Regions from separate parts of the Streptomyces sp. CA-179760 genome, predicted to be linked through region 1. Evidence: riboswitches for the same ligand, from Rfam matches in the RefSeq annotation. Region 1 holds a riboswitch; the other holds the start of a gene.

Region 1 (15,664 bases):
ATCCACTGCCGGGGGCGCGCGGTCCTGAGGAGACCGGCCAGGAGACTGCTCCCGCGGGGTGGCGCGGGCCGCTTCTCGCCGGCGCGCTGCCGCAGGACGGCCGTCTCGGCCATGGCGGGCGCCTCGGCCATGGTGGACGCCTCAGTCACGGCGGGCGCCTCAGTCATGTCGGGCGCCTCAGTCATGGCGGGTTCCTCCCTTCACCCAGCGGGCGCCGAGCCGGGCGGTGAGCGCTCCGAGGGCGGCGCCGGCCGCGACGTCCGAGGGATAGTGGACGCCGGCCACCAGCCGGGAGACGCACACGGCGGCGGCCAGCGGCGGGACCGCGCGCGCTCCCAGGGCGCCGAAGGCGACGGCGGCGGCCGTGGCGGAGGCGGCGTGCGAGCTGGGGAAGGAGTGCCGGCCGGCGGTGCGGACCAAGGGCTCGACATGCGCGGGGCGCGGTCGGCGCACGACCCGTTTCACGCCCATGCTGACGAGATGCGCCCCGGCGGTCAGCGCCGTACCGCGCAGCCAGGCGCCGCGCCGCCCTCGGTCCACGGCTGCTCCTGCGAGCCCCGCCGCCAGCCACAGCGCCGCGTGCTCCCCCGCCCAGGACAGAGCGCGCGCGGCGCATGCCACGCGCGGGTCGGTGCCGCACGCCCTGAGCGCCGAAACGATCCGGTGGTCCATGTCGTGCAGGTCGTCGAGGTCGTCCATGTGGACTCACTGTTCACGCCCGCGCGGCCCGAACTCCGGCAATATTGAGCGACATCCCATTAATCACCCATTTCGGGGAGAGATGCCATGTTCCCTAACTAGTCGCCCACAAGAGGGCGATACGGTCACGGACATGTCTGCCGACACCGATTCCGACCCGGACGTCATGGGCCTGGACCACACCACCGTCACCGGCTGGGGCCGCACCGCTCCCACCGCGGGCCGGCTGATCCGCCCGAGGACGTACGAGGAGGCCGCGGCGGCGGTCCGGGAGTGCGGGGCCCGGGGCGGGATTCCCCGGGGCCTGGGACGGGCGTACGGGGACGCGGCGCAGAACGCGGGCGGGTCCGTGCTCGACATGACGGGCCTGGACCGCGTCCACGCGATCGACGCCGCGGGCGGCACCGTGCTGTGTGACGCGGGCGTCTCCCTGCACCGGCTGATGCAGGTGCTGCTGCCGCTCGGCTGGTTCGTGCCGGTCAGCCCCGGCACGCGCTACGTCACCGTCGGCGGGGCGATCGGCGCCGACATCCACGGCAAGAACCACCATGTCTCGGGCTCGTTCTCGCGGCACGTGCTGTCCTTCGAACTGCTCACCGCCGACGGCGAGATCCGCACGGTGATCCCCGGCACGCCCCTGTTCGACGCCACCGCGGGCGGCATGGGGCTGACCGGCGTGATCCTCACCGCGACGCTCCGGCTCCAGCCGGTCGAGACCTCGCTGATGTCGGTCGACACCGAACGGGCGGCGGACCTCGACGACCTGATGGCCCGGCTGGCGGCGACCGACCACCGCTACCGCTACTCGGTCGCCTGGATCGACCTGCTGGCCCGCGGCGCCGCCACCGGCCGGGCGGTGCTCACTCGCGGCGACCACGCGCCCCTGGACGCGCTGCCCGCCCGGCTGCGCACGGACCCGCTGGCCTTCCGCACCACCCGCCTCCCGGCCGCCCCGGCCGTCGTCCCCGAGGGCCTGCTCAGCCGGACGACCGTGGGCCTCTTCAACGAACTCTGGTACCGCAAGGCCCCGCGCGCGCAGGTCGGCCGGCTGCAGCGGATCTCCGCCTTCTTCCACCCCCTGGACGGTGTGCCCCACTGGAACCGGGTCTACGGCCGCGGCGGCTTCGTGCAGTACCAGTTCGTCGTCGGCCACGGCCGGGAGGACGCCCTGCGCGGCATCGTCCGCCGTATCTCAGAGCGCCGCTGCCCGTCCTTCCTGGCCGTCCTCAAACGCTTCGGGGAGTCCGACCCGGGCTGGCTGTCGTTCCCCGTGCCGGGCTGGACGCTGGCGCTGGACATCCCGGCAGGACTGCCCGGCCTCGGGGCGTTCCTCGACGAACTCGACGAGGAGGTCGCCGCCGCGGGCGGGCGCGTCTACCTCGCGAAGGACGCCCGGCTGCGTCCGGAGCTGCTCGCGGCCATGTACCCGCGCCTCGACGACTTCCGCGCACTGCGCGCCGAACTGGACCCGCACGGGGTGTTCGTGTCCGACCTGGCCCGCCGCCTCCACCTCTAGGCACCTAGGAGCTTTCATGAAGGACGCCTTCGGTCTCCCCCAGTCCCTGCTCGTCCTCGGTGGTTCGTCGGAGATCGCGCTGGCGACCGCCCGCCGGCTGATCGCCCGCCGCACCCGCACGGTCTGGCTGGCGGGCCGCCCCTCGGCCGCCCTGGAGGAGGCCGCCGGGCGGCTGCGCGGGCTCGGGGCCGATGTGCACACCATCGCCTTCGACGCGCTCGACCCCGGCTCCCACGAGGCCGTACTCGGCAAGGTCTTCGCCGAGGGCGACATCGACATGGTGCTGCTCGCCTTCGGCCTGCTCGGCGACCAGGCCCGTGACGAGCGGGAGCCGGAGGCGGCGGTGCGGGTCGCGCAGACCAACTACACCGGCGCGGTCTCGGCGAGCCTGGTGTGCGCCCGCGCGCTCCAGTCCCAGGGGCACGGCTCCCTGGTCGTCATGTCCTCCGTGGCGGGCGAGCGGGCCCGCCGCGCGAACTTCATCTACGGCTCCAGCAAGGCCGGCCTCGACGCCTTCGCGCAGGGCCTGGGCGACGCGCTGCACGGCACGGGCGTGCACGTCATGGTCGTACGCCCCGGCTTCGTCCGTACGCGGATGACCGCCGGTCTGCCCGACGCTCCCCTGGCGACCACGCCCGAGGCGGTCGCGACGGCCGTGGAGCTGGGTCTGCGCCGCCGCTCGGAGACGGTGTGGGTACCGGGCGCCCTGCGCATGGTGATGGCGGCACTGCGCCATCTGCCGCGCGGGGTGTTCCGGCGGCTGCCGGTCTGACGCGGCGCCGATCTGACGCCGGTTCAGCGCGTGGGGACCGAGCCGCGTTCCGCGGGGCCGGCCTGGGACGGGACGACCGCGCCGCCGAAGGGGAACTCGCGGAGCTTGCGCCAGACGCCGTCGGCGCCCTGTTCGTAGAGGGCGAAGCCGGTGCAGGGCCACTCGGCCTCGTAGCCGGAGAGTTCCTCGAAGGCGCGGTCCATCGCCGCCTCGTCGATGCCGTGCGCCACCGTGACGTGCGGGTGATACGGGAACTGCAGTTCGCGCGGGACCGGCCCGGAGGGGTCGCGGACCTGCTGCTGGAGCCCTGAGCAGGACTCCGCTCCCGAGACGACCTGGACGAACACGACCGGCGACACGGGCCGGAACGTGCCCGTGCCGGACAGCCGCATGGGGAACGGCCGGCCGGCCGCGGCGACCTCGGTCAGATGCGCCTCGACGGCCGCCAGGGCGTCCTCGTCGATCTCCGTCGGCGGCAGCAGGGTGACGTGCGTGGGGATGCCGTGAGCCGAGGCGTCGCCGAAGCCCGCGCGCAGCTGCTGGAGCTCGCTGCCGTAAGGCTCCGGGACCGCGATCGAGACACCGATCGTTACGGTCCCCACGTCGTCTCCTGTCGTTCAGTTGGCGGGTCGCTGATACGACCACCCGGTTATCGACTGTACGGCCACGACCGGGTTACGGGCAGGCGCAACCAGAGTGATGTACAGCGCTGCCGGGTGGTACGGCTGTGCGCTGGGGCGGGTTCAGTGCTTGGCGGGCAGGAAACCGACCCTGTCGTACGCCTGGGAAAGGGTCTCCGCGGCGACCGCGCGTGCCTTCTCGGCGCCCTTGGCGAGGATCGAGTCGAGCGTCTCGGGGTCGTCCAGGTACTGCTGGGTGCGCTCCCGGAACGGCGTCACGAAATCGACCATGACCTCCGCGAGGTCCGTCTTGAGCGCGCCGTAGCCCTTGCCCTCGTACTTCTGCTCCAGCTCCGCGACGGTCTCGCCGGTGAGGGTCGAGTAGATGCCGAGGAGGTTGCTGATGCCGGGCTTCTGAGCCGCGTCGTAGCGGATGACGGTGTCGGTGTCCGTGACCGCGCTCTTGACCTTCTTCGCGGTGGCCTTCGGCTCGTCGAGCAGGTTGATGAGGCCCTTCGGCGTGGACGCCGACTTGCTCATCTTGATCGACGGGTCCTGAAGGTCGTAGATCTTCGCCGTCTCCTTGAGGATGTACGGCTTCGGGACGGTGAAGGTCGGGCCGAAACGGCCGTTGAAGCGCTCGGCGAGGTCGCGGGTGAGCTCGATGTGCTGGCGCTGGTCCTCGCCGACCGGGACCTCGTGGGCCTGGTAGAGCAGGATGTCCGCGACCTGGAGGATCGGGTACGTGAACAGGCCGACGGACGCGCGCTCGGCACCCTGCTTGGCGGACTTGTCCTTGAACTGGGTCATCCGTCCGGCCTCGCCGAAGCCGGTGAGGCAGTTCATGATCCAGGCGAGCTGGGCGTGCTCGGGGACGTGGCTCTGGACGAAGAGCGTGCAGCGGTCCGGGTCGAGACCGGCCGCGAGGAGCTGGGCCGCGGCCAGGCGCGTGTTCGCGCGCAGGTCCTTCGGATCCTGCGGGATGGTGATCGCGTGCAGGTCGACGACCATATAGAACGCGTCGTGGGTCTCCTGGAGGGCTACCCACTGGCGGACGGCGCCGAGGTAGTTGCCGAGGTGGAACGAGCCGGCGGTGGGCTGGATACCGGAGAGCACACGGGGACGGTCAGAGGCCATGTTTCTTATTGTCTCAGAGAGCTCGGGGCGTTCGGTTCGCGGGGAACTGCGGGCCGGTGGGGCTCGTTCGCGCAGTTCCCCGCGCCCCTGAGGACGCTGCCCTGACGGCGTTCGTCAGCCGAGGTCGATCTCCGGGTACAGCGGGAAGCCCGCTACCAGGTCCGTCGCCCTGTGGGAGATCTCGTCGGCGATCTTGGCGTCCAGGACGTGCTGCGCCTTGGAGGGGGCGCCCGACTTGGTCGTGCCCGCTTCGGTGGTGGTGAGGACGCGGTCGATCAGGCCCGCGACCTCGTCCATCTCCGCCGTGCCGAGGCCACGCGTGGTGAGCGCGGGCGTGCCGATGCGGATGCCGGAGGTGTACCAGGCGCCGTTCGGGTCGGCGGGGATCGCGTTGCGGTTGGTGACGATGCCCGAGTCGAGCAGGGCGGCCTCGGCCTGGCGGCCGGTGAGGCCGTAGGAGGAGGCGACGTCGATCAGGTTGAGGTGGTTGTCCGTGCCGCCCGTCACCAGCGTCGCGCCGCGCCGCATCAGGCCCTCGGCGAGGGCGCGGGAGTTGTCGACGATGCGCTGGGCGTAGTCACGGAAGGACTCCTGGCGGGCCTCCGCGAGGGCGACCGCCTTTGCGGCCATCACGTGCGGGAGCGGGCCGCCGAGGACCATCGGGCAGCCGCGGTCGACCTGGTCCTTCAGGGAGTCGTCGCACAGCACCATGCCGCCGCGGGGGCCGCGCAGCGACTTGTGGGTGGTCGTCGTCACGATCTGGGCGTGCGGGACCGGGTCGAAGTCGCCGGTCAGGACCTTGCCCGCGACCAGGCCGGCGAAGTGCGCCATGTCGACCATCAGCGTGGCGCCGACCTCGTCGGCGATCTCGCGCATGATCCGGAAGTTCACCAGGCGGGGGTAGGCCGAGTAGCCCGCGACGATGATCAGCGGCTTGAACTCGCGGGCGGTGGCGCGCACGGCCTCGTAGTCCAGGAGGCCCGTGGCCGGATCCGTGCCGTAGGCGCGCTGGTCGAACATCTTGCCGGAGATGTTCGGGCGGAAGCCGTGGGTGAGGTGGCCGCCGGCGTCCAGGGACATGCCGATCATGCGCTGGTTGCCGAAGGCCTGGCGCAGCTCGGACCAGTCGGCGTCCGTGAGGTCGTTGATCTGGCGGACGCCGGTCTTCTCCAGGAAGGGCACCTCGACGCGGGCGCCGAGGACGGCCCAGAAGGCGACGAGATTGGCGTCGATGCCGGAGTGCGGCTGGACGTAGGCGTGGCGGGCGCCGAAGAGCTCCTTGGCGTGCTCGGCGGCCAGCGACTCGACGGTGTCGACGTTGCGGCAGCCGGCGTAGAAACGGCGGCCGACGGTGCCCTCGGCGTACTTGTCGCTGAACCAGTTGCCCATGGTCAGGAGCGTGGCCGGGGAGGCGTAGTTCTCGGAGGCGATCAGCTTGAGCATCTCGCGCTGGTCGGCGACCTCCTGGCCGATGGCGTCCGCCACGCGGGGTTCCACGGCGCGGATGACGTCCAGCGCGGCGCGGTAGGCGGTGGAAGCTGGGGAGAGCTGCTCGGGCATGGGGGACCTCCGGACGTTGCGTTCAGCGTTCACGGTACGGCCCAGGCGCACGGCTCTTGTCGTTCGGGCCGCTCCCCGATGGTTTGTCCATCCCAGCGCGCCAGTCACGACCCTCGGTCAGCCTACCGGGTTGCTCGTCGTTGCCGGGTGCGGGTGCGTCGTGGTTGATCGCGCAGTTCCCCGCGCCCCTGAAGGCGACAGCCCCACACCCCGTTCACAGGATCACGTGGGGCAGGAAGCGGGCGTATTCGTCCGTGATCAGGCCCGACGACTCTCGGATACCCAGGCCCGCCGACTCGTTCTCCACCACCCATGCGCCGAGGACCACCCTGTTGCCGTCGAAGTCGGGCAGGGGGGCCAGTTGCTGGTAGACGCAGGGTTCGTCGCGGAGGGTGGGGGTGGAGCCCGGGGCGTGGATCGTGACGCCGGCGCCCTCTCGGCCGAGGAGGGGCTTGGCCACCCAGCCCTGGGCGGGCAAATCGCGGGGGCCGTCCAGGTGGGCAGGGAGGAGGTTCGGGTGGTCGGGGTAGAGCTCCCAGAGGATGGCGAGCAGCGCCTTGTTGCTGAGGAGCATCTTCCAGGCCGGTTCGATCCACAGGGTGGAGCCCGTGCCGCCGCCGTTGTCCAGGGTGTCCAGGACGTGGCCGGCGAAGCGGTCGGTGGTGAGCCACTCCCAGGGGTAGAGCTTGAAGGCGCTGCGGATGAAGCGGAGGCGCTGGTCGACGAAGCGGCCGGAGAGGCGGTCCCAGCCGATCTCCTCCATGGAGATCCAGTCGGTCTCCAGGCCCGCCTGCTCGGCCGTCTCCTTGAGGTAGGCGACGGTCATCATGTCCTCGCCGAGTTCGTCGGCGGAGGAGTACGCGAAGTACAGGGGGCTGCCCGGCGGGAGGAGGGCGGCCTGCTTCTTCCAGGCGTCGATGAGGCGTTCATGGAGGGAATTCCACTGGTCGGCGCCGGGGAAGCGCTCCTCCATCCAGAACCACTGGGGTGACGCGGCCTCGACCAGTGAGGTGGGGGTGTCGGCGTTGTACTCCAGGAGCTTGGCCGGCCCGGTGCCGTCGTAGCGGAGGTCGAAACGGCCGTAGAGGGAGGGGAGTTCGGCGCGGCGGCGCCAGGACTCGGTGACCGCCTCGGCCACGCGGGGGTCGGTGATGCCCAGGTCCGCGAAACGGTCCTCGGCGACGATGTGGGCGGCCGCCGCGAGGCACATGCGGTGGAGTTCCTCGACGACCTCCTCCAGGGCCTCGATCTCCGGCAGGGTGAAGACGTAGTACGCGCTCTCGTCCCAGTAGGGGCGCAGGGAGTCGTCGGGGTAGCGGGTCAGGGGGTAGATCAGACCCTGTTCCTCGACGGTCTGCTGCCAGCCGGGGCGGGGCTCCGTGGTGCGGCGTTCCATCTGCGCGGGCCCGGTCAGCCGCCGCCGCTGCCGGAGCCCGAGCAGCCGAAGCCGCCCCGGTCCACGGCCTCGCTGCGGCTGAAGGTGCCGTAGTCGGCGTAGCCGCCGCTGACGTCGGCGTCGTAGTACCAGTCGGCGTTCGTGGTCCCGCTCTTGCCGGTCTTCTTGCCGCCCTTGCCCTTGCCGTAGGAGGAGCCGGACGAGGAGGACGAGTTGCAGTTCTTGTCGGCGACGATCTTGTAGCCGTTGATGTAGTCGTGGCTGTCCCGGTCCACACAGCGGCGGTCCGGGTCGGATCCGCATGCCGACAGGGCCGCCGCGAGGACACCCATGCCGCCCAGCACCACCGTGCTGGAGCGCAGTCGCCGCCGTGTTTCGGCCATGTTCGTCTCTCCCCCGTGTTCCTCGTGTCGTGTACGGCGTCGGGTACCGCTTCGTGTACCGCGCCGCGTACTGCCGAGCGGTCAGCCTAGAGAGGGGTGAGAGCGGGCGTGCATGCCCCCCTGCCCGCACCCCCTCCCCTACTGTCGTTTTGTGATCTTTGGAATGGTGTGCGCCCTTGGTGCGGCCGTCTGCTTCGGTACGGCGACGGTGTTGCAGGCGATGGCCGCGCGCTCGGCCGCGGCGACCGGCCCGGTCGGGGACGTGGCACTGCTGTGGCGGGCGCTGCGGCAGTGGCGGTATCTGGTGGGGCTCGCACTGGACGGGCTCGGATTCCTGCTCCAGATCATCGCGCTGCGGTCGGTGCCGATCTATGCCGTGGGGGCGGCGCTGGCCGCGAGCCTCGCGGTGACGGCCGTGGTCGCGGCACGGCTGCTCAAGGTGCGGCTGAGCCGCGTGGAGTGGGCGGCGGTAGGGGTGGTGTGCGCCGGGCTCGCGCTGCTGGGACTGGCGGCCGGGGCGGAGGGGGACGAGGAGGGGCCGGCCTGGCTGAAGTGGGCGATGCTCGGCGCGGCGGGCGGGGTGCTGCTGCTCGGGGCGGTGGGCGGGCGGCTGCCGGAGCGGGGGCGGGCGCTCACGCTCGGTCTGGGGGCCGGCTGCGGGTTCGGGGTGGTGGAGGTGGCGGTCCGGCTCATCGACGGGCTGTCGCCCGGGGAGCTCTTCACCAATCCGGCGGCGTACGCGCTGGTGCTCGGGGGCGGGGCCGCGTTCCTGCTGCTGACCTCGGCCCTGCAGCGCGGTTCTGTGACCACGGCGACCGCGGGGCTGGTGCTCGGGGAGACGGTCGCGCCCGCGCTGATCGGCGTGATCTGGCTCGGGGACCGCACGCGGGAGGGACTGGGCTGGCTGGCGGTGCTCGGTTTCGCGGTGGCGGTGGCCGGGGCGCTGGCGCTGTCGCGGTTCGGGGAGGCGCCGGTGGAGTCCGGGGCCGGGTCGCCCGGCCAGGCCGGGGAGGACGCCGTCACGCCGAAGTGAGCTGGGCTTTTACGCAGGGAACGGACCTGCCGTAAGGCTTCACGATACGGACATGTTCCGGGCGACTTCCGGGCGGCCGGAAAATTGTTTGTTGAAACTTGAACGCGCGGGAACCGCTTTCCGTACGGTACGGCGTGACCAGTAATCCCGTCACGGTCACCGTGGCCTATCGCGTGACGCCGGGCCGTGCGGCCGACTTCCACTCCTGGGGGTGGGCCATGCTGGGCGCGACCGCGCGACAGCCGGGTTTTCTGGGGGGTGGGGTACTTGTCGACGGAGGGGCGGAGTGGCATGTCGTCTATCGCTTCGCCAGCGAGGGGTCGGCCCTGGCCTGGGAGCAATCGCTCTCCCGGACACAGTGGGACGCCCGGCTGGAGGGGGTCGCCCGGGAGGCGGAGCGCCGGAGGGTGCCGGGCGCCCGGGCCTGGTTCGAAGCGCAGACTCTGACACCCGCGCCACCGGCACCGCCGAAGAAATGGAAACTGTGGTTCGTGAATATGAGCGCGGTTTTCCCGCCGGTACTCCTGTTCAATCTGACGGTTCTCCCCTATCTCGGTGACCTTAACGCACTAATTCGCACGCTGTTGTTATGCCTGTGTGTGACCGCCCTTGTCACCTGGATTCTCATGCCGCGCCTACAGCGTTTCTTCAAGAAATGGCTGTACCCATCGCTCCAGGCGCTTCGTGGGCGGCACAAACGCCGGGCCACGTAGGTCCGCGAACGAACAGAGGGAGGTGGGCGGGTGAAGACCCTGCTCATCGACAATTACGACTCGTACACGTACAACCTGTTCCAGCTGATCGCCGAGGTCAATGGCGAGGAGCCGGTGGTGGTGCGTAACGACGCGCCCGTCGACGGGGTTCCGGATCTCCGGGGGTTCGACAATCTGGTGGTGTCCCCGGGCCCCGGGCACCCGGGCGACGCGCGTGACTTCGGCATCGGGACCAGGCTGCTCGCGACCTCCCCGGTTCCCGTGCTCGGCGTGTGTCTCGGCCATCAGGGCATCGCGCTCGGGGAGCGGGGTCTGGTGGAGCCGGCTCCCCAACCGCGGCACGGGCACCTCTCCACGATCCGGCACGACGAACGGGATCTGTTCCAGGGCCTGCCGCAGCATTTCACCGCCGTCCGCTATCACTCGCTGGCCGTGCGCGAGCCGTTGCCTCCGGCGCTGGAGGCGACGGCCTGGTCCGAGGACGGCGTCCTGATGGGGCTTCGGCACCGCGGCCGGCCGCTGTGGGGCGTGCAGTTCCACCCGGAGTCCGTCCTCACGGAGTACGGCCACCGCATGCTCGTGAACTTCCGCAACCTGACCGCCGAGCGGGCCGGCAAGCTGCGTACGAAGAACACGGCGGTCCCCTCCCCCGAGGCACCGGCCCGACGCCGGGCATTGGTGCCGGAGTGCGACGCGGGTGTCCGACAACCGGCGGGGGCTCTGATGGCTACGGCAGGGGCTCAGGCGGCGGTCGGAGGGGATTCCCGGCCTGCGGCCGTTGCCGGGGCCGGGGCGAGCGGTGGGACGGCGGATGTCTTCGGGGCCGGGACCGGCGATCAGCCCGGGCCCGCGAAGCCGCCGCGGAGCGGGGTTCCTCGGCCTGCGGCCGTTTTTCCCGTCTCGGCGATGTCCAAGGGGGCGGCGAACCCGGCTGACGGGGCTCTGGCGGCCGGAGACACCGTTCCGGTCGGCAGGGCCGCCGCGGGCGCCGACGTCCCTCTGCCACCCACGCCACCCACCGTCGCCATTCCCCGCCCCCGTCGCCCCGGCCGCGTCGGCTACCGGCTGCACACCCGTCGGGTCAGCGGTGCCGTCGACACCGAGGCGGTCTTCACCCGCATGTTCGCCGGGTCCCCCCGCTCGTTCTGGCTGGACAGCTCCCTGGTCGAGCCCGGGCGGTCGCGGTTCTCGTTCCTGGGGGACGACAGTGGGCCGCTCGCCGAGTTCGTGCGGTACGACGTCACCGCCGGGCGCTGTGAGATCGAGCGGGCCGGGCGGCCGGTGCGGAAGGTCACGGCGAGTGTCTTCGACTATCTGAAGCGGCAGTTGACGAATCGGTGGGTGGACGCGACCGGGCTGCCGTTCGACTTCACCGGGGGCTATGTCGGCTACCTCGGCTACGAGGTGAAGGCCGACTGCGGCTCGCCCAACCGGCACAGCTCCCCCGCCCCGGACGCCGCCTGGCTGTTCGCCGACCGGGTGATCGCGGTGGACCACCAGGAGGGCTTCACCTACGCCGTGTGCCTGGCGGAGGACACCCCGCAGGCGGCGCGGGAGGCCGCCGACTGGCTGGAGAGCGCGCTGGCGGACCTCAGCTGCGTGGCGCCGGAGGCGGCGCCGCTGCCCGTCTCGTCGGCCCCGGCCGATCCCGGCGCGGCCGAACCGTGGCTCGTACGCGACCGGGAGAGGTATCTCGCGGACATCGAGGCGTGCCAACGGGAGTTGCGGGCCGGCACCAGCTACGAGGTCTGCCTGACGAACGCGGCCCGCTTGCCCGCTCCGTCCGACGCGCTCGAGTTCTACCGGACGCTGCGCCGCGACAACCCGGCCCCCTACGCGGCGTTCCTGAGGTTCGGGGAGCTGGAGGTGGCCGGTTCCTCGCCCGAGCGGTTTCTGAAGATCGGCCGGGACGGTACCGCCGAGGCCAGGCCCATCAAGGGAACCGCGCCCCGGGGCGACGGACCGGAGGAGGACGCCCGGCTGCGGGACGCGCTCGCTTCGGACGACAAGACCCGGGCCGAGAACCTGATGATCGTCGATCTGCTCCGCAACGACCTGGGGCAGGTCTGCCGGACGGGGTCGGTGCGGGTGTCGAAGCTCATGGCCACGGAGACGTACGCCACGGTGCATCAGCTCGTCTCGACCGTGGTGGGACGGCTGCGGCCGGGCACGGACGCGGTGGACTGTGTCCGGGCCTGCTTCCCCGGCGGGTCGATGACCGGCGCGCCGAAGCTGCGCACGCTGGAGATCATCGACTCGCTGGAGACCGAGGCCCGCGGCGTGTACTCCGGCGCCCTCGGCTACTTCGGGTGCGGCGGCGGCGCGGACCTCAGCATCGTCATCCGTACCGCCGTGTTCGCCGACGGCCAGATGCATCTGGGCGCGGGCGGCGCGATCGTGCTCGGCTCCGATCCGGAGGCGGAGTACGACGAGATGCTGCTGAAGACCGCCGCCCCGATGCGGGCCCTGCACCAGCACACGGCCGACCGGATACGGCGTCAGGCCCCACCGGGAGACAGAGCCGGGGCGGGCGGGGAGGCCAGGCGATGACCAGTCCTCAAGCCGAGATGACCAGTCCCCAAGCCGAGATACCCGGCCCTCAGGCAGGGATGACCAGTCCTCAGACCGAGATACCCGGCCCTCAGGCCGAGATGACCAGTCCTCAGGGCGAGCCGCACCCGGTCGAGGCCGAGGCCGAGGCGCCCGGGAACATGGCGGCCCAGCTCGCGGAGCTCGCCGAGCGGCGCGGGTGGAACGGGCGGACCGCGTTTCACCAGGGCCACCGGGCCTGGACCCACGGGGAGGTGCACGACCTCGCGGCCCGGGCGGCCACCGTTCTCACCGAGTACGGTGTGCGCCCCGGGGACCGTGTGCTGCTGGCGCTTCCCGACTCGATCGCCTGGGTGACGGCCTTCCTCGCCACCGCCCGGCTCGGCGCCGTCGCGGTCCTGGTCAACCCCGAACTCCCCGCGGCCGACCATGTGTTCCTGACCGAGGACACCGGGGCCCTGCTGTGCGTGACGGGGCCCGGTCTGGAGGAGCGGTTCGCCCGCCCGGCCTGCCTCGGGGCGGATCAGCTGATGGCACTCGCCCCGGCCGCGGAGCCCGCGCCCGCCCACCAGGTCGACGCGCGCGCCCCGCTGTACGTCCAGTACACCTCGGGAACGACGGGCCGCCCCAAGGGTGTCGTGCACACACACGGCGATCCGCGGACGTACCACGACCTGGTCGGCCGGCGGGTACTGCGGATCACCGCGGACGACGTCACGCTGTCGGTGTCGAAGCTGTACTTCGCCTACGGCTTCGGCAACGCCTTCGTCTTCCCGCTGTTCTCCGGGTCGTCCGCGGTGCTGGTGGACCGGCGTCCGACCCCGGCCGGCATCGACGAGCTGGTCGCCCGGCACCGCGTGACGCTGCTCTACTCGGTGCCGTCCGCGTACGCCGCGCTGGTCGCCGAGCGGGGCCACGGGCACGAGGGCTGTTTCGCCTCGGTGCGGGCCGCGGTGTCGGCCGGCGAGGGGCTGCCGGACGGGCTCGCACGGCAGGTGACCGCGCTGCTCGGGGCACCGGTGCTGGAGCAGATCGGCTCCACCGAGGCCGGTCACGCGTTCTGCGCCAACGGCTTCGCCCACGACCACCCGGGCACCGTCGGCCGGCCCGTGCCCGGCTTCGAGGTGGAGTTGCGGGACCGTGACGGGCGCCCGGTGCCGGACGGCGAGGAGGGCGAGATGTGGGTGCGCGGGCCGACGGTCACCCCGGGCTATCTGAACCGGCCCGAGGAGACCGCCCGGACCCTGGTCGGTGGCTGGCTGGCCACCCGCGACCGGGCGTGCCGCGAACCGGACGGCTCCTACCGGCATCTGGGCCGCGCCGACGACATGGAGATGGTCGGCGGCATCACCGTCTCCCCGCTGGAGGTGGAGGCCGTGCTGCGCGGCCATCCGGCGGTTCGGGAGGTAGCCGTCGCGGCGGTCTCGGACGGGCGGGGCGCGAGCCGGCTGCGGGCCTTCGTGGTGCCGGTCGCGTCCGCGCGCGACGGTCTGTCGGACGAGCTGGTCGGCCTGGCGCGGGAGAGCCTCGCCGCCTTCAAGGTTCCCCGCAGCGTCAGCTTCGTCCCGTCGCTGCCGCGCACCTCGACCGGGAAGCTCCGCCGCCATCTGGTGCGCCGGGGTGCCTGGTGAACACCTCGGAAAGGAACGGCCTCATGCGACAGTCCGAGCCCCGGCCTCTGCTCGCCGATCGCGGCTTCTATCTGGGACCGGTCTTCCGGCGGGCCGCCGACCGGCACGGGGCCGTCTTCGTCACCCTGGACCGGCCGCTGGACGTCAGCCCCTCCCTCGGGGTCGACCTGAGCTACACCGTGCTCGCCGACGTGGTCGAGGAACTGTCCGGCCGGCTGTGGGAGGCCGGAGTGCGGCCCTCGGAGCAGGTCGTCGTGCACAAGGCCGACAACGTCGACATCATGCTGCTGACCTGCGCGGCCTCCAGGATCGGCGCCGTGCCGGTGCTGCTGTCGCCCGCGCTGGACCCCCAGGTGGCCGGGCAGCTCCTCGCCCGGCTGCGCCGCCCCTGGCTGATCACCGACAGCGCCACCCTGGACGGGCTGAAGGACCTCGCCCTGTCCGGGCTCGTGCGGCGGACGCTCTGCGTGGACGACGCTCCCGGGGCGGAGCCCCTGGCGAAGTACGCCGGCGCCGAGCCGCCCCCGCCGGTCCGGCTCCACCCCCGCGAACCCGCCCTGATCACCCACAGCTCGGGCACCACCGGCGTCCCGAAGCTGGCCGTGCACTGCGCGCAGACCATGTGGAACCGGCTCGTGCCGCAGCAGGCGATGGGCTGGCCCACCCGGGGCGAGCCGGCGGCGCTGCACATGTCGTTCGTGCACTCGCGCTTCTACCATCTGCTCGGCGTGCTGCTGCACTTCGGCAGCCCGCTCGTGCTGATCACCGACCCGGATCCGGCCGTAGTGGGCCCGCTGCTGGTCCGGCACCGGCCCGGGATCGTGGAGACGCACCCCAACACGTTCGTGCTGTGGGAGGAGCTGGCCGACGCCCCCGGGGCCCCGCTGTCCCGGGTCCGGTCGTACGGCTCCACGTTCGACGCGATCCACCCGCGCACCGTACGGCGGCTGCTGGGCGCGTCCCGGCGCCGTACGCCCTGGCTGATCCAGCTGTACGGGCAGAGCGAGACCGGCCCGGTGGCGTTCCAGGTGGTGACGCGGCGCGGTGCCGCCCGGGTGGACGGGCGCCGGGTCGGGATCGGGATACCCGGCTTCACCCGGGTCCGGGTCACCGACGCCGAGGGCAGACGGGTCGCGCCCGGCACGCCCGGCCGGATCGAGGCCCGCACCCGGGGCCGGATCCTCACCTACCTGGGCATGCCGGAGCGCTACGACCGTCAGCTCACCGACGGCTGGTGGGAGATGGGCGACATGGGCTACCGGAGCCGCCTGGGCGGGCTGTACCTGATCGACCGTGAGGTGGACCGGATCGACGCCGTGCACAGCAATCTGGAGGTCGAGGACGCGCTGATGTCCCGGCTGGAGGAGCTGCGCGAGGTCGTCATCGTGCCGGGCGCGGACCGCGAGCCGGTGCCGGTGGTGTGCGTGCGCGGCGAGCGGCCTCTGGACCCGGAGCGCTGGCGCAGCGCCACGGCGGGGCTGCCTGCGATGGCCGAGCCGCGGCAGTGGCGGTTCGAGGATCTGCCGATGACCGCGACGTGGAAGGTGAAACGGGTGGAGATCGCCCGGATGCTCACCGAGGGTGTACGGGCATGATCCCGGTCCTGGTCGTGGGCGCCGGGCCCGTGGGCCTGTCTGCGGCCCTGGCCCTGCGC
Region 2 (15,664 bases), 3.0 Mb from region 1:
GTGCGGCGAGGGGATGCCGGTTGTCGCGGATGGCCTCCTCGACCCTCTCGCCCGCCACATCCATCAGCCCGACCCCCTCCCCCGCCAGCAGGATCTTCTGCGGCATCACGAAGTTGGAGATCTGGGCGACGAGGGTGCCCAGCGCGCGTGCGGCCTCGCCGATGACCCGGGCGGACATCGGGTCCCCGCCGGCGGCCAGCGCGAGGATCTCCTCGTAGGTCCGGTCGCGGCCGGTGGCGGCCTGGACCTGATAGCGGATGTTGGGGATGGTCAGCAGCGAGACGGCGCTGCCGCGCCGGCCGTCGGGGGTGAGCGGGCCATTGGGGTCGACGATCCAGTGACGGCCGAAGCCGCGGTCCTCCTCGGCACAGGACACCCGCTCGCCGCCCAGGACGAGCCCGTAGCCGATGCCGGCGCCGATGGTGAGGACGGCGAAGCGGTCCAGGCCGCGTCCGGCGCCGAACCAGGTCTCGGCCTCGACCAGCGCGGCGACGTCGTTCTCGACGACCACGGGCAGCCCGGTGCGCTCCTCGACGAGTTCGGCGAGGGGGACGTCCCGCCACAGCAGGAAGGGGGACTCACCGACCACGGCACGGTCCCGGACGAAACCGCCGACCCCGATGCCGATCCCGGCGAGCCGGGGGTGCTCGGCGGCCAGTTCGGCGGTCATCGCGCCGAGCACGTCGGCGACCTCGGCGGGGTCGTGGGTGGTGAGCGGACGGTCGTGGCGGGCGACGATCTGGCTGCGGAGCGTGGTGACGACGCAGTAGACCGTGTCCTCGGTGATCTTGAAGCCGAGGAAGGAACCGGAGTCGGCGACGACGTCCAGCGGCTGCGAGGGGCGGCCCTGGCGGGTCTCCACCGGCGCTCCGGCCTCGGCCGCCTCGATCAGCAGGTTCGACTCGATCAGCGGCTTGGTCAGCCGGGTGAGGCTGCCGGGCGAAAGCCCCAGCCTTCGGGCGAGCTCGGTCCGGGACAACGGGCCGTGGACGAGCACTTCGATCGCCACGGAGCGCTCCCCCGCGCTCAGCGGCAGCCAGCCGGCGGTGCCTGCGGTCATGTACGTCCGACTCCCCTCAGCCTTTTTTTCACACCGAAACCAACATGACCACTCTAAGGCGATGATGGTTCCTGGGAAAAGATGTTTGCGCACCCCTTGACGCAGCAATTGTTTCGCACCAAAAGTAAGTCCCGCCAGAGGACGAGCCGCCGTATGCGAGGGAGTCGCCCGATGACCATCGCCTCCAGCAGTCCTCCGTCACGTCTGCCCGCGGGCGGCGCCACGGAGGCACGCAGCAAACCCAGGACACGAAGGACCGGGGTCGGGGACAACCGGGGAGACGGACGGCTGGCCGCGGTGTTCATCGCGCCGGCGATGCTCGGCTTCCTGGTCTTCCTGCTCTGGCCGACGCTCCGGGGCATCTATCTGAGCTTCACCCGCTTCAACCTGCTGACGCCGGCGGAGTGGGTCGGCCTGGACAACTACGTCCGCATGGTCAACGACCCCATCTTCTGGGACTCCCTGTGGGTCACCGTCGAGTACGTCGTGATCAACATCGGCGTGCAGACGGTCGCGGCGCTCGCCATGGCCGTCCTGCTCCAGCGGCTGACCCAGTCGGCGATGCTGCGCGGGATCGTCCTCACGCCGTACCTGATGTCGAACGTCGTGGCCGGCCTCGTCTGGCTCTGGATCCTCGACACCCAGCTCGGCATCGGCAACGAGATCATCAGCGCTCTCGGCGCCGACCGCATCCCGTTCCTCGCCGACGAGACCTGGGCGATACCGACGATCGCGCTCATCAACGTGTGGCGGCACGTCGGATACACCGCCCTCCTGCTGTTCGCCGGTCTCCAGGCCATCCCGAACGACATGTACGAGGCGGCCAGGGTGGACGGCGCGAGCGAGTGGCGGATGTTCTGGCGGATCACCATGCCGCTGCTGCGGCCGGTGCTCGCGGTCGTGCTGATCATGACCGTGATCGGGTCGTTCCAGGTGTTCGACACCGTCGCGGTGACCACCGCGGGCGGCCCGGCGAACGCGACCAACGTGCTCCAGTTCTACATCTACGGCTCCGCCTTCGGGCGCTTCCAGTTCGGCTACGCCTCGGCCATGTCCGTCGCCCTGCTGGTCGTGCTGAGCGCGATCACCATCCTCCAGTACCGGCTCACCCGGGCCGGCCGGACCGACCTCGGCTGACGGAAGGGAGACAACCGCATGACTGCCGTGACGACCACGACGACGACGCCGACATCCCTGCGACCGGTCCGGCGTAAGTTCCCCTTCGGGCGGGCCGCCGCCTGGACCGTGATGGGATTGATCGTCCTCATCACCCTGCTGCCGTTCTACTGGATCCTGCGCACCGCGCTCTCCACCAACGCCGGCCTGAGCGCCGACCCGACCAACCCGCTGCCGGTGGACCTCACCACGAGCGGATTCGAGCGGGCCCTCGGCATGCAGTCGACCGAGGAGGCCGTCAAACAGGGCGGCGCGGGCGGCGGGCTCGACTTCTGGCGCTACCTGCTCAACTCCGTGCTGGTCTCGACCCTGATCACCGGCTGCCAGATCTTCTTCTCCGCGATGGCCGCGTACGCCTTCTCCCGGCTGCGCTGGCGGGGCCGGGACAAGGTGTTCGGCCTGTTCCTGGCCGGGATGATGGTGCCGGCCATCTTCACCCTGCTGCCGAACTTCGTGCTCATCAAGCAGCTGCACCTGATCGACACGCTCCTCGGTATCGCGCTGCCCACCATGTTCATGACGCCGTTCGCGGTGTTCTTCCTGCGGCAGTTCTTCATGAACATCCCCCACGAGGTCGAGGAGGCCGCGCTGCTCGACGGCGCCGGGAAGATCAAGATCTTCTTCCGGGTGGTGCTGCCGATGGCGTCCACGCCGATCATCACGCTGGGCGTGCTGACGTACATCACCTCCTGGAACGACTACTTCTGGCCGCTGATGGTGTCCTACAGCGACAGCTCGCGCGTGCTGACCGTGGCCCTGGCGGTCTTCCGGGCGCAGACCCCGGCGACGGGCGTCGACTGGTCCGGGCTCATGGCGGCGACGCTGATCGCCGCGCTGCCGATGCTCGTGCTCTTCGCCTGCTTCGCGCGCCGCATCGTCAGCTCCATCGGCTTCACCGGGATCAAGTAAGGGGACTGTGATGCGAATTCGACTTCGTCCGCTCGTCGCGGCGACCGGAGCGCTGGCGCTGTCCCTGGTCAGCGGATGCGCGCAGGGAGGCGCCGCGGGATCCTCCGCGAACACCGTCACGTACTGGCTGTGGGACGCCAACCAGCTGCCCGCCTACCAGGCATGCGCCAAGGGGTTCGAGAAGGAGAACCCCGGGCTGAAGGTGAAGATCACGCAGCTCGGCTGGAGCGACTACTGGACCAAGCTCACCGCCGGGTTCATCGCGGGCACCGCGCCGGACGTGTTCACCGACCACATCCAGAACTTCGGCCAGTTCGCCGATCTGAAGGTCCTCGAACCGCTCGACGACCTCGGTATCCAGAACTCCGACTACCAGCCGGGCCTCGCCGCCAACTGGATCGGCAAGGACGGCCACCGCTACGGCGCCCCCAAGGACTGGGACACCGTCGCGCTGTTCTACAACTCGAAGATGACCGAGGATGCCGGGCTCACCGCCGGACAACTCGGCGACCTCTCCTGGAACCCGAAGGACGGCGGCACCTTCGAGAAGGCCATCGCCCACCTCACGATCGACAAGAAGGGCAAGCGCGGCGACGAACCGGGCTTCGACAAGAACAACGTCAAGGTGTACGGCATGGCCACGGGCGGCGGCGGCTTCGGTGACGGCCAGACGCAGTGGAGCCCCTTCACCGGCTCCGCCGGATGGAACTTCCTGAACAAGCCGCGCTGGGGCACGAAGTACCAGTACGACAGCAAGACCTTCCAGTCGGTCATCAAGTGGTACTTCGGCCTGGCGAAGAAGGGCTACATGCCGCCGCTGTCGGACTACAACATCCAGTCCAACCAGCAGAACACGCAGATCGCGGCAGGGAAGGCGGCCACCGCGTTCGACGGGGCCTGGATGATCTCCACCTACACGGGCTTCAAGGGCCGGGACATCAAGACCACCCGGACACCGGTCGGACCCACCGGGAAACGCGCCACGATGATGAACGGCCTCGCCGACTCCGTCACCAAGGCGTCCAAGAACAAGGCGGGCGCCAAGAAGTGGGTGGCGTATCTGGCCTCGGACAAGTGCCAGACCGTCGTCGGCAAGTACGGCGTCGTCTTCCCCGCCACCGCGGCCGGGACCGAGGCGGCCGTCGCCGCGTACCGGAAGAAGGGCATCGACGTCTCGTCGTTCACCGACCCCGTGGCCGACAAGAAGCGCTTCCGGACCTTCTCGTACCCGATCGCCAGCTACTCCGCCGACATGACGGCGCTCATGCAGCCGGCGATGGAGGACATCTACGGCAACGGAAAGCCCGTCAGCAGCCTCGACCAGACCAACGACCAGATCAACCTGATCCTCTCGCAGTGATCACCCGACCAGTGAAGGGCACGCCTTACATGACGTTCTCCATCGGCATCGTCGGCGCCGGACAGTTCTCGGGCCAGTTCGCCACCCTGTTCCAGGCCCACCCCGGCGTCAGCGACGTCTACGTCACCGACCTGCTGCCCGAGAGGGCCGAACAACTCGCCGCCGCGCAGGGTCACGCCGGCACCTTCCCGTCGTACCAGGCCATGCTGGAGTCGGAGGACGTCGACGCGGTCGCGATCTTCACCCAGCGCTGGACGCACGGCCCGCTGGTGCTCCAGGGCCTCAACGCCGGCAAGCACGTGTACTCCGCGGTCCCCATGGCGATCAGCACGGAGGAGATCGCGGCGATCATCGACACGGTCAAGGCCACCGGCCTGACGTACATGATGGGCGAGACCAGCGAGTACAACCCGGCGACCGTCCACGCCCGCAACCAGATCGCCGAGGGCGCCTTCGGGCGGCTCTTCTACGCCGAGGGCGACTACGTCCACGACATGGACCTGGGATTCTACGAGGCCTACCAGTACAGCGGCGGTGAGAACTGGAAGGCCACCGCCAGCTATCCCCGCTGCTGTACCCGACGCACGCGATCGGCGGGGTGCTGGGCGCCTGGCAGACGCACGCCGTGAGCGTGTCGGCGATCGGGGTCCTCGACGACCGGGGCGACGGCGTCTTCGACAAGGACGTCAGCCAGTTCGGCAACGACTTCTCCAACGCCACCGCGCTGTTCGAGGTCGCCGGCGGCGGCTCGTTCCGTACGAACGAGTTCCGGCGGGTCGGCTACCCCTCGCACATACGCGAGTCGCGCTTCCGCTTCTTCGGCACCGAGGCGAGCATGGAGCAGCTGGCCACGGTCGCCCTGTGGCAGGACAAGCAGGGAGTCACGGACATCAGCGAACTGCTGGAGCCCAAGCCCACCATGGCTCCCGACGACCCGTCGCTGCAGCACATCGCGCCGGAGCTGCGGGCCGCCTTCACCTCGGGGTCGGCGCCCGTGCACGACCGGGAGCGACTGCCGAGGGAGTTCGACAACCTGCACAACGGCCACGAGGGCAGCCACCACTTCCTGGTGGACGACTTCGTGACCGCGGTCAACGACCGCACGCTGCCGTCGGTGAACGCCTGGGTGGCGGCCCGCTACACCCTGCCGGGCATCGTCGCGCACGAGTCCGCGCGGCAGGGCGGGGCCAGGCTGGAGATCCCGGACTTCGGGGACGCGCCCCAGTAGGGGACGCCAGGGGCGAGCCGGGTGCCTGGGATCAGGTGCCCGGCTTGCGGCCGTAGACGAAGACGTCGTCGCCCTTCTTCAGCAGCGACCAGTACTTCTTGGCGTCGGTCTTCGTCATGTTGGTGCAGCCGTGCGAGCCCGGCGGGTTCCACATGCTGACGCCGACCGAGTGGAAGGCCTGGCCGCCGTCGAAGAACTGCGCGTAGGGCATCGGCACGTCGTAGATGGAGGAGACGTGGTCGATGTTGCGCCAGTAGATCTTCTTCAGGCCGGTGCGGGTCTCATACCCGTCGCGGCCGGTTCGGACCGGGACGGGGCCGTAGACGAGCTTCTTGCCGTCCTGGATCCAGCTCAGCTGGAGCGTCAGGTTCACACAGGCGATCCGGCCCTTGTTCACCGGGCACTTGCCGTCCTTGTTGGGGGTCTTCCCGACGGCCTTCTGCTTCTGCATCAGGTCCATCACGCCCCAGGTGACGGGTCCGGCGTAGCCGATGTTCGGGGAGATGCCGTGCTTGGTCTGGAAGGCGCGGATCGCCTTGCAGTCGGTGGCGGACTGTTTTCCGTCGACCGGGCGGCCGAGGAACTTCTCCACCTGCTTCTGGTTCGGGCCGGTCTGCGTGGTGCAGCTCGCGGCCTGCGCCGGGGTGGCGCCGAGCGCGAGTGTGAGCGGTGCCACCAGGCCGGTGATCCCGAGTGCGACGGCTCCCCGTCTGCGTACGTCCCCCATGGCTCGTCCTGCCCTTTCGCGGAGTTGTCTGCGGTGTTCTGCCAGCTAGACGGGCGAAGGGCGGCTTCGGTTGTGCGGGGGTTCAGCCTGCGACGAAACGGTGACATACCTCACCGCGCAGCCGGCCGGGCGCAAGGGCTGCCGCGAGAGGGCCGCTTTCAGGCCCGCTATGGGCGCAGGGCATCGTGAAAGGCCGTGTTGACGGCCGTGAGGCCGCCGTCGACGACCAGGGTGGTGCCGGTGATCCAGGAGGCGTCGGACGAGGCGAGGAAGGTGACGGCCGCCGCGATGTCCTCCGGTTCGCCGACCCGGCCCAGGGGTAGAGCCGGCGCAGCGCCTCCAGGTCCTCGTCGCGGCCCTCCCAGGCGGTGGTGCGGACGGTGCCCGGCACCACCAGGTTGACGCGGACACCGCGGGCGGCGGCGTGACCGGCGAGTGTGCGGGTCAGGGAGCCCAGGCCGGCCTTGGCGGCGCTGTAGGCGTGGTTGCCGAAGTCCTGCAGGCCGTTGACCGAGCCGATGGAGACGACGGCGCCGCGGCCCGAGGCGGCCAGGTGCGGCAGCGCGGCACGGCAGCAGCGGTACGCGCCGGACAGGGTGACGTCGAGGTCGCGCGCCCACGACTCGTCCGGTTCGTCCTCGAAGAGGGGCGCGTCGGGCGAGCAGTGGGCGGCGCTGTTGACCAGTACGTCGAGCGAGCCGAAGGTCTCGACGGCGTGGGCGACGGCGGCCTCGGCCGCCGCCCGGTCGGCCACGTCGCATCTGATCCCCTCGGCGGTGAGTCCCTCCTCCCGCAGGGCCCGCGCGGTCCGTGTGGCCGCGGCCGGGTCCTGGTCGGCCACCAGGACCCGTGCGCCCTCCCGCGCGATGCGGCGGGCGGTGGCGGCGCCGATGCCGCGTGCCCCGCCGGTGATGAGAACCCCGTACCCCTCGAAGCGCCTGGTGTCCGTCATGGGCAGACCGTACTGCCCCGGCCGGCCCTCGGGGCCGCGCGTGGCCGCGGTCCAGGTCTCCTGGGCTGGTGGCTCAGCGGTAGCCGCTCGTGTCGGCCGGCTTGCCCGCGTCCTGGACCTCGACGAGGTAGCGCCAGGCGTCCGGGCGGCTGCCGTCGAGGTCGGTGAAGCCGTACACCTGGGCGAGGCCGCCGCTGGAGAGGGACCGGCCGTTCCAGCGAGCCACGTCCGGGTCGGCGGCGAGCGCGGCCACGGCCCGGCCGACGTAGCGCGGGGTCTCCGAGATGGCGAAGTGGGGGACGCGCTCCAGGGCGTCGCGCCAGTTCTCCTCCTGTACGCCGAAGGTCTCCAGCATGAGCTCCGAGCGCAGCCAGCCGGGCGTGAGGGCGACGGCGGTGGCGCCGCGCGAACCGAGCTCGTGGCCGAGGGCGAAGGCCATGCGCAGGACGGACGTCTTGGCCAGGTCGTAGAAGAAGTTCACGCGGTAGTTGTCGCGGTTGTAGTCGGCGGTGCCGTCGGTGACCTCGACGACCAGGCCGCCGGGGTGGCGCAGCAGCAGGGGCAGGGCGTGGTGGCTGGTGATCGCGTGTGTCTCGACGGCGAGCCGGAGCAGGCGCAAACCGTTGTCCAGGTCGTGCTCCCAGACAGCGGCGTCCCAATCGAAGAGCTTCTCGCCGCCCCAGATGTCGTTGACGAGGATGTCGAGGCGGCCCTGCTCGCCGTCGATCCGCTCCACGAGGGTGCGGACCTGCGCCGGGTCGAGGTGGTCCGTGGGTACGGCGATGCCCTGTCCGCCCGCCTCGGTGACCAGATCGGCGGTGTCCTCGATGGTCTCCGGCCGGTCGTACTCCGAACGGCGGGTGCGCGTGCTGCGCCCGGTGACGTAGACGGTGGCGCCCGCCGCGCCGAGTTCCACCGCCATGCCCCGTCCGGCGCCCCGGGTCGCACCGGCGACCAGTGCGACCTTGCCCTTCAGCGGAGCTGACATGTCCGACCTCCCGTTGCCGTGAATGCGTGGTGCTTCGAGAGTGACGGGTAAGCCGGACATCTTCTGTCGTCTTTTCCTGCGGTGTGTCGTGGCGGCACGCGGTCAGTGGCCGCGGGTGATCCATTCCTCCAGGTTCGGGGCCTCCGCGCCGATGGTCGTGGAATCTCCGTGGCCGGTGAGGACCTTCGTCTCGGGCGGCAGTGTGAGCAGCCGGTCGCGGATCGAGTCGATGATCGTCGGGAAGTGCGAGAAGGACCGGCCGGTGGCGCCGGGGCCGCCCTGGAACAGCGTGTCGCCGGTGAAGACGGTGGCAAGGCCGGGGTCGTAGAGACACACCGCGCCGGGCGCGTGCCCCGGGGTGTGCAGGATCCGCAGGTCGGCGCCGCCTGCCTCGATCGTCTGGCCGTCGACCAGCCAGGCGTCGGGCTCCCGGTCCGGGTGGGTCTGCTTCCACAGCGGCAGATCGTCGTGGTGCAGCCAGATCGTGGCCCCGGTGCGCGCGGCGAGAGCGGGGGCGGCGTCGATGTGGTCGTTGTGGGCGTGCGTGCACACGATGGCCGTGAGCCTGCGGTCCCCGACGGCCCGGGCGATGGCGTCGGCGTCGTGGGCGGCGTCGATGACGATCGCCTCGTGGTCGTCGCCGACGATCCACACGTTGTTGTCGACGTCCCAGGTGCCGCCGTCGAGGCTGAACTGCCCGGAGGTGACGAGGTGTTCGACGCGCGTGGTCATCAGAGCACCACCACCGAGCGCAGCACGTCGCCGTGGTGCATCCGCTCGAACGCCTTCTCCACCTCGTCCAGCTGGATGGTCTCGGTGACGAACGCCCCGAGGTCCAGGCGCCCTTGCAGGTGCAGGTCGATCAGCATGGGGAAGTCGCGGGAGGGCAGGCAGTCGCCGTACCAGCTCGACTTGAGGGCTCCGCCGCGGCCGAAGACGTCGAGCAGCGGCAGTTCGAGCTTCATCTCCGGGGTGGGCACGCCGACGAGGACGACCGTGCCGGCGAGGTCGCGGGCGTAGAAGGCCTGCTGGTACGTCTCCGGGCGGCCGACCGCCTCGATGACGACATCGGCGCCGAATCCGCCGGTCAGCTCGCGGATGGCCTCGACCGGGTCGGTCTCGCGAGAGTTGACGGTGTGGGTGGCGCCCATCGCCTTGGCGGTCTCGAGCTTGCGGTCGTCGATGTCGACGGCGATGATCCGCGCCGCTCCGGCAAGCTGCGACCCGGCGACGGCCGCGTCACCGACGCCGCCGCAGCCGATGACGGCGACCGTGTCGCCCCGGCCCACGTTGCCGGTGTTGATCGCGGCACCGATGCCCGCCATGACGCCGCAGCCGAGCAGCCCGGCCACCTGCGGGGCGACCTCCGGGGCGACCTTGGTGCACTGCCCGGCCGCGACCAGCGTCTTCTCGGCGAAGGCGCCGATACCGAGGGCCGGGGAGAGCTCCTGGCCGGTCGAGGCGAGGGTCATCTTCTGCCCGGCGTTGTGGGTGTCGAAGCAGTACCAGGGCCGCCCGCGCAGACAGGCCCGGCACTTCCCGCACACCGCACGCCAGTTGAGGATCACGAAGTCGCCGGGCTGGACGTCGGTGACGCCGTCGCCGACCGCCTCGACCACGCCCGCGGCCTCATGGCCGAGCAGGAAGGGGAAGTCGTCGCTGATGCCGCCCTGCTTGTAATGCAGGTCGGTGTGGCACACCCCGCAGGCCTGGACGGCCACGACCGCCTCTCCGGGGCCGGGGTCGGGCACGACGATCGTCTCGATGCGCACCGGCTCGTCCTTGCCGGGTGCGATCACACCGCGTACTTCCTGCGCCATGGCGCTGACTCCTTCGTCGGCCGGGGTCGGTCTCTTCCGACCCTACGCGCGACTGATCGGTAAGGGGCGGGGATCGGCCACCTCAGACGCATGATCACGAGTTCTGCCCAGCGCGGAAAGGCGGGGCACTGTACGTGTTTCGCGCCGTAGCCTGAACGCTCCGCCCGACGCCGAAGGAGCGACGTGAGCCTCGCAGAGACCGACACCGCCGTGCCTCCCTGGCGGCTGCTCCTCGGATACGTTCGGCCGCATCGCTGGTCCCTGGCCGCCGGTGCCCTGCTCTCGCTGGTCACCGGGGCGACCGGACTCCTGCTTCCGCTGGTGGCCAAGGGCCTGATCGACGATCTGTCGCACGAGCGGGCCATCACCGGAGCGCTGCTGGCGATGTCGGCGCTGGTGATGACCAACGCGGTGGTGGGCGCGCTCGGTTCGTACGTGCTGCAGCGCACCGCCGAGTCGGTGGTCCTCGGCGCGCGGCGCGCCCTGTCGTCGTATCTGCTGCGGCTGCGGATCACTGCCGTGGACCGCAGCGAACCCGGGGACCTGATGGCCCGCATCACCTCCGACACCACGCTGCTGCGCCAGGTCACCACCAACTCGCTGGTCGGTCTGGGCACGGGCGGTCTCACCCTCGTCGCGACGATCGTGATGATGGGCCTGGTGGATGTCGTGCTGCTGGGCGTCACGCTGGCCGTGATCGCGGGGGCCGGGGTGATCCTCGGTGTGATCGTGCCGCGCATCAACAAGGCGAGCCGGCGGGCGCAGGACGCGGTGGGCGTCATGGGTGCCTCGCTGGAGCGGGTCCTCGGCGCCCTGCGCACCGTGAAGGCGTCCGGTGCCGAGCACCGGGAGGAGAGCACGCTGCACGAGGCGGCGCAGGAGTCGTGGCGGCAGAGCGTGCGCGCCGCCAAGTGGTCGGCGGCCGCGGGCAACACGGCGGGGCTTTCCATGCAGGTCGCCTTCATCACGGTGCTCGCGGTCGGCGGCGCGCGCGTCGCGACCGGCGCCGTCGACGTGGGCACGCTCGTCGCGTTCCTGCTGTACGTCTTCTATCTGATGTCGCCGATACAGCAGGTCGTCGGCGCCATCACGCAGTACCAGACGGGCGCCGCGGCCCTCACCCGCATGCAGGAGGCGCTGCGCCTGCCCGCCGAGCCCTCCGCCCGGTTCGCGCCGCTGCCCTCCCCCGGCGCCCAGCCCGCCGCCCTCGCCTTCGACGACGTCCGCTTCCGCTACGCCGACGACCTGCCGTACGTCCACCACGGCGTGACGTTCGCCGTGCCCGCGCAGGGCATGACGGCGTTCGTGGGCCCGTCCGGCGCCGGCAAGACCACCGTCTTCTCGCTGATCGAGCGGTTCTACGATCCCGGCTCCGGCACGATCACGCTGGACGGCCGGGACCTGGCCGACTGGGAGTTGCCCCAACTGCGCGCCTCGATCGGCTACGTGGAGCAGGACGCGCCGGTCCTGTCGGGCTCCCTGCGGGACAACCTGCTGCTGGGCAACCCGGAGGCGGACGAGGACGCGCTCAGGCGGGTGCTGAAGACGACCCGTCTCGACGGCCTGGTGTCCCGGCTGCCCGCTGGACTCGACACGCTCGTCGGCCACCGGGGCACCAAGCTGTCGGGCGGTGAGCGGCAGCGCGTCGCCATCGCCCGAGCCCTGCTGCGCCGCCCCCGGCTGCTGCTGCTCGACGAGGCCACCTCGCAGCTGGACGCGGTGAACGAGGCGGCGCTGCGCGACACCGTCGCGGACGTGGCCCGCACGACCACGGTCCTCGTCGTGGCGCACCGGCTGTCCACGGTGACGATGGCCGACCGGATCGTGGTGATGGACGCGGGCCGGGTCCGGGCCGTCGGCACCCACCGCGAACTCGTGACCTCCGACCCGCTCTACGCGGAGCTGGCGGCGACCCAGTTCCTGGCCGCGGCGGACTGAGTCACGGCGCGCGGACCCGCGTGAGGGCCAGTGTTGCGGCTGCGCTTGCCGAGCCCGTCGGGCGGGAGGACGCTCAGGAGAGAGGCTTCTCGCGGCCCGTTCCCCGTCGGGTCGCGGCCCCTCGAAGGAGGTCATCATGGGAACCGCGGCAGACTCCGCCTTCGACCGAGACACCCTGCGCCGGGGCGTGGAAGGACAGACCCCGGACATTCTGCTCTCCCTCTACGCCGACGACGCGGAGCTCCGCATCGTGGACCGCACGACCCAGCCCAGCCATCCCAAGGTCCTGCACGGCCGGGACGAGATCGGCCGGATGCTGGAGGACGTCTACAGCCGTGACATGACGCACAAGATGGAGCGGTGCGTCGTCCAGGGAGACGAGGCCGCCTACAGCGAGAGCTGCGAGTACGCGGACGGCGTGCGCGTCCTGTCCGAGTCCATGATCTCGCTGCGGGGCGGCAAGATCGCCGAACAGACCCTGATCCAGGCCTGGGACGAGTAGGAGAAGCAACACCGCTTAGGGTGGGGCCGGGCCGTGACTGGCGCTGAGGTGGAGCACCACCGGGGAGCGGCCCCGCGGAGTCGGATGCCGTGCGCCTGGGCGAAGCAGCATTCCAGCCCAGGAGTGGATCATGTCCCAGGCACGGCTCATCGACGGCACCTCGCTCGCCCGGCGGACAGTGGAACAGGCCGGCAAGCGCGCGGCCGATCTCACCGAGCGGACGGGCACTGCACCGTGTCTCGCCACAGTGCTCGTCGGCGAGGACCCCGCGTCCGTCACCTACGTCCGTATGAAGCAGAACCGTTGCCGCAAGGCCGGCATCACCTCGCGGCATGTGACGCTGCCCGCCGCCACGACCACCGGGGAGCTCGTCGGCACGCTCGAGGCGCTGTCCGCCGACCCCGGCGTGCACGGCATCCTCCTCCAGCACCCCGTCGGCGAGCACATCGACGAGCGGGCCGCGTTCGAGGCGATCGCGCCCGGGAAGGACGTCGACGGCGTCACCTTCGCCTCCTTCGCGACGATGAGCTTCGGCCTGCCGGGCTTCGTGTCCTGCACGCCCGGCGGGATCATGCGGCTGCTCGACAAGTACGGCATCGACCCGGCAGGCAAGCGGGCCGTGGTCGTGGGCCGCAGTGCGATCCTCGGCAAGCCGCTCGGCATGCTGCTGCTCGCCCGGGACGCGACGGTCACCTACTGCCACTCACGCACCCGGGACCTGTCCGCGGCCGTGCGCGAGGCGGACATCGTGGTGGCCGCGGTGGGACGGCCCCGGCTGATCCACGGCCAGGACATCAAGCGCGGAGCCGTCGTGATCGACGCCGGGTACAACGCCGGCAACGTCGGCGACGTCGACTTCGACTCCGCCGCGGAGCGGGCCTCGCTGATCACGCCGGTGCCGGGCGGGGTCGGCCCGATGACGATCGCCACGCTGCTGGAGCAGACGGTGGACGCCGCGGCCCGGCAGCTCGGTCTGCCCGGGGTGTGATCAGCGCATCCAGGCGCTGTACGACATGACGTCGCCCTTCTTGACGCCGTACTCCGGTTCGTCGGCGGTGAAGGTGCTCTCCAGGCCGAGGACGGCACCGGTGGCCGGGTCCGTGATCAGCATGTGGCGGACTCCGGAGCCGTCGTACACGTACGCCTGGCCCTGCCGGCCCAGCCGGTCGGTCACCCGGCCGACCGGCCGCAGGCCCTCGGCGTCGGCCAGGAGCCGGACGAGCGCCGCGGTCTCCCGGGCGCCGGGGGTCCAGTTGTCGAGCAGTACCTCGACGCCGTCCAGCAGTTGGGGCGTGGTCAACGGCCCGTCGTCGTACCGGGCCTCCGTCAGGTAGGCGCGCAGCCGTGCGGGGTCGCTCGGCGGAGGAGACTGGGGCGGTGCGTCACTCCAGCTCGGCGGGTAGGTCCGGTCGCTGATGACATGACCGTCGTCGACGAGGTGGGGCTCGCCGCCCGCGTCGGAGAGGACCGGGCGGCCCGGATGCCTCGGGTCGGTGGCCACGACGAGCTCGGTGTGACTGGCATCGGCCCGCCAGCGCACGATGCGTTCCTCGGGCAGGGTGATCGGGGGCTTGTCGTCCGACATGCCCAGGCTCCAGGACTGCACGTGCGTGCCCTTGCGCAGGCGGGGCGAGTCGTCTGCCGCGGCCTGCTGGGCACGTTCGGCCAGCCGGTCCAGGGGCACGGGGGTGGAGCCGGTCTGCACCACCAGCGGGCGGGGTGCGGCGACCGCCGGTGTGGTGTCCGGGCCGCTCAGCACGAGGGTGAGGGTCAGGGCGGCGACGACGGCCGTGGCCACGAGCCCCCAGGCCAGCCGGGGCCGGTCCGGGCCGGGCAGCAGCCGGTCCCGCAGACGGCGGGAGGGCCGCTCGCGCAGCAGACGTTCGAGCCGGCGCTCGGCGTCATGGTCCAGGGGGCCGTCGCCGAAGTGGGGGCCGTCGTGCGGCACCGGGTTGGCGCTGCGCAGCAGTTCGAGTTCGTCAGCCATGGCCGTGTTCCTTCGGGGCGGTCAAGCGGGCGGCGGTCAGGGGACACCGGGCACCGGCCTCGCCGGCCGGGGGAGCCTCGCTCACGGAAGACGCGTCAGTCATCGTCCCGCCCTCCCACGGCGTGCGCGTCGGCCTTGGTGCGCTCCGGGGCCATGCGGTCGATCTCGGTTCTCAGCCGGCGGCGGGCCCGGTGCAGCCGCATGGCGGCGGCCCGGCTGCCGCAGCCGAGGGCGACCGCGACCTCGTCGGTGCCGAGTTCCTCCCAGGCCGTCAGGCGCAGCACCTCCTGGTCGGCCGCGGAGAGGCGGGACAGCGCCTCGTGGACCCAGGCGCCGGGTGTGTCGGCGTCGGGGCCCACCGCGATGTGCCGCCCGTGCGCGGTGTCGTCGTTGCCGAGCCGGTCGACCAGCCGTCGGCGGCGTCCGTGGCCGCGTACCGCGTTGGCCAGGCAGTTGCGTGCCACGCCGTACAGCCAGGGCAGCGGGGAGGGCGGCAGGTCGGCCCTGCGCCGCCAGGCGACCGTGAACACCTCCGCCACCACTTCCTCCACGTCGCCGGTCCGCCCGTCCAGTCGCCGTGCGACATAGCGGCTGACCGCCCAGTAGTGCTCGCGGTAGGCAGCGCCGAAGATCTCGTCGTTGCTCATGTCCCGTTCGTGTCCGGCACTTTCTCGATCGTCACACCCGTTTTCGTGATGCTCGTCGCGTCAGTGCAGTGTGACGTCGGGGCGGGGCGCGGACACAGGCGGGGCATGAGGCACCTCAAGTGGCTGACGACCACAGATCACAAGACGATCGGCACGCTGTACCTGGCGACGTCGTTCGCGTTCTTCGTCATCGGTGGCGTGATGGCCCTGTTCATGCGCGCCGAGCTGGCCCGGCCGGGTCTGCAGATCATGTCGAACGAGCAGTTCAACCAGGCGTTCACGATGCACGGCACGATCATGCTGCTGATGTTCGCGACGCCGCTGTTCGCCGGCTTCGCGAACTGGATCATGCCGCTGCAGATCGGCGCGC

The links. A riboswitch is a leader RNA that binds a small molecule or an ion and turns the genes downstream of it on or off. The one in region 1 is predicted to bind ZMP and ZTP.
Region 2: it holds a riboswitch for ZMP and ZTP, as region 1 does, so the genes downstream of both, ACQEV8_RS40910 (bifunctional 5,10-methylenetetrahydrofolate dehydrogenase/5,10-methenyltetrahydrofolate cyclohydrolase) here and ACQEV8_RS27525 (glycine hydroxymethyltransferase) in region 1, are expected to answer to the same signal.

Annotation. Positions count from the first base shown of each region.
Region 1 covers NZ_JBNJLZ010000001.1:6,021,164-6,036,827, reverse strand. The annotation lists gene ACQEV8_RS27555 (decaprenyl-phosphate phosphoribosyltransferase) at 1-113, opposite strand, end outside; gene ACQEV8_RS27550 (phosphatase PAP2 family protein) at 178-699, opposite strand; gene ACQEV8_RS27545 (FAD-binding protein) at 833-2,215, shown strand; gene ACQEV8_RS27540 (decaprenylphospho-beta-D-erythro-pentofuranosid-2-ulose 2-reductase) at 2,232-2,987, shown strand; gene ACQEV8_RS27535 (2'-5' RNA ligase family protein) at 3,011-3,589, opposite strand; gene trpS (tryptophan--tRNA ligase) at 3,731-4,744, opposite strand; gene ACQEV8_RS27525 (glycine hydroxymethyltransferase) at 4,859-6,355, opposite strand; ZMP/ZTP riboswitch at 6,337-6,422, opposite strand; gene ACQEV8_RS27520 (glutathionylspermidine synthase family protein) at 6,519-7,700, opposite strand; gene ACQEV8_RS27515 (hypothetical protein) at 7,715-8,083, opposite strand; gene ACQEV8_RS27510 (DMT family transporter) at 8,247-9,116, shown strand; gene ACQEV8_RS27505 (antibiotic biosynthesis monooxygenase) at 9,251-9,829, shown strand; gene pabB (aminodeoxychorismate synthase component I) at 9,860-12,379, shown strand; gene ACQEV8_RS27495 (AMP-binding protein) at 12,481-14,010, shown strand; gene ACQEV8_RS27490 (class I adenylate-forming enzyme family protein) at 14,034-15,605, shown strand; gene ACQEV8_RS27485 (FAD-dependent monooxygenase) at 15,602-15,664, shown strand, end outside.
Region 2 covers NZ_JBNJLZ010000001.1:9,038,382-9,054,045, reverse strand. The annotation lists gene ACQEV8_RS40970 (ROK family protein) at 1-1,060, opposite strand, end outside; gene ACQEV8_RS40965 (carbohydrate ABC transporter permease) at 1,232-2,197, shown strand; gene ACQEV8_RS40960 (carbohydrate ABC transporter permease) at 2,216-3,145, shown strand; gene ACQEV8_RS40955 (ABC transporter substrate-binding protein) at 3,156-4,505, shown strand; partial or broken gene ACQEV8_RS40950 (Gfo/Idh/MocA family protein) at 4,535-5,733, shown strand; gene ACQEV8_RS40945 (L,D-transpeptidase family protein) at 5,765-6,460, opposite strand; partial or broken gene ACQEV8_RS40940 (SDR family NAD(P)-dependent oxidoreductase) at 6,628-7,412, opposite strand; gene ACQEV8_RS40935 (SDR family oxidoreductase) at 7,486-8,400, opposite strand; gene ACQEV8_RS40930 (MBL fold metallo-hydrolase) at 8,503-9,132, opposite strand; gene ACQEV8_RS40925 (S-(hydroxymethyl)mycothiol dehydrogenase) at 9,132-10,220, opposite strand; gene ACQEV8_RS40920 (ABC transporter ATP-binding protein) at 10,404-12,158, shown strand; gene ACQEV8_RS40915 (nuclear transport factor 2 family protein) at 12,295-12,660, shown strand; ZMP/ZTP riboswitch at 12,684-12,768, shown strand; gene ACQEV8_RS40910 (bifunctional 5,10-methylenetetrahydrofolate dehydrogenase/5,10-methenyltetrahydrofolate cyclohydrolase) at 12,791-13,648, shown strand; gene ACQEV8_RS40905 (CU044_5270 family protein) at 13,649-14,647, opposite strand; gene ACQEV8_RS40900 (RNA polymerase sigma factor) at 14,743-15,294, opposite strand; gene ctaD (aa3-type cytochrome oxidase subunit I) at 15,400-15,664, shown strand, end outside.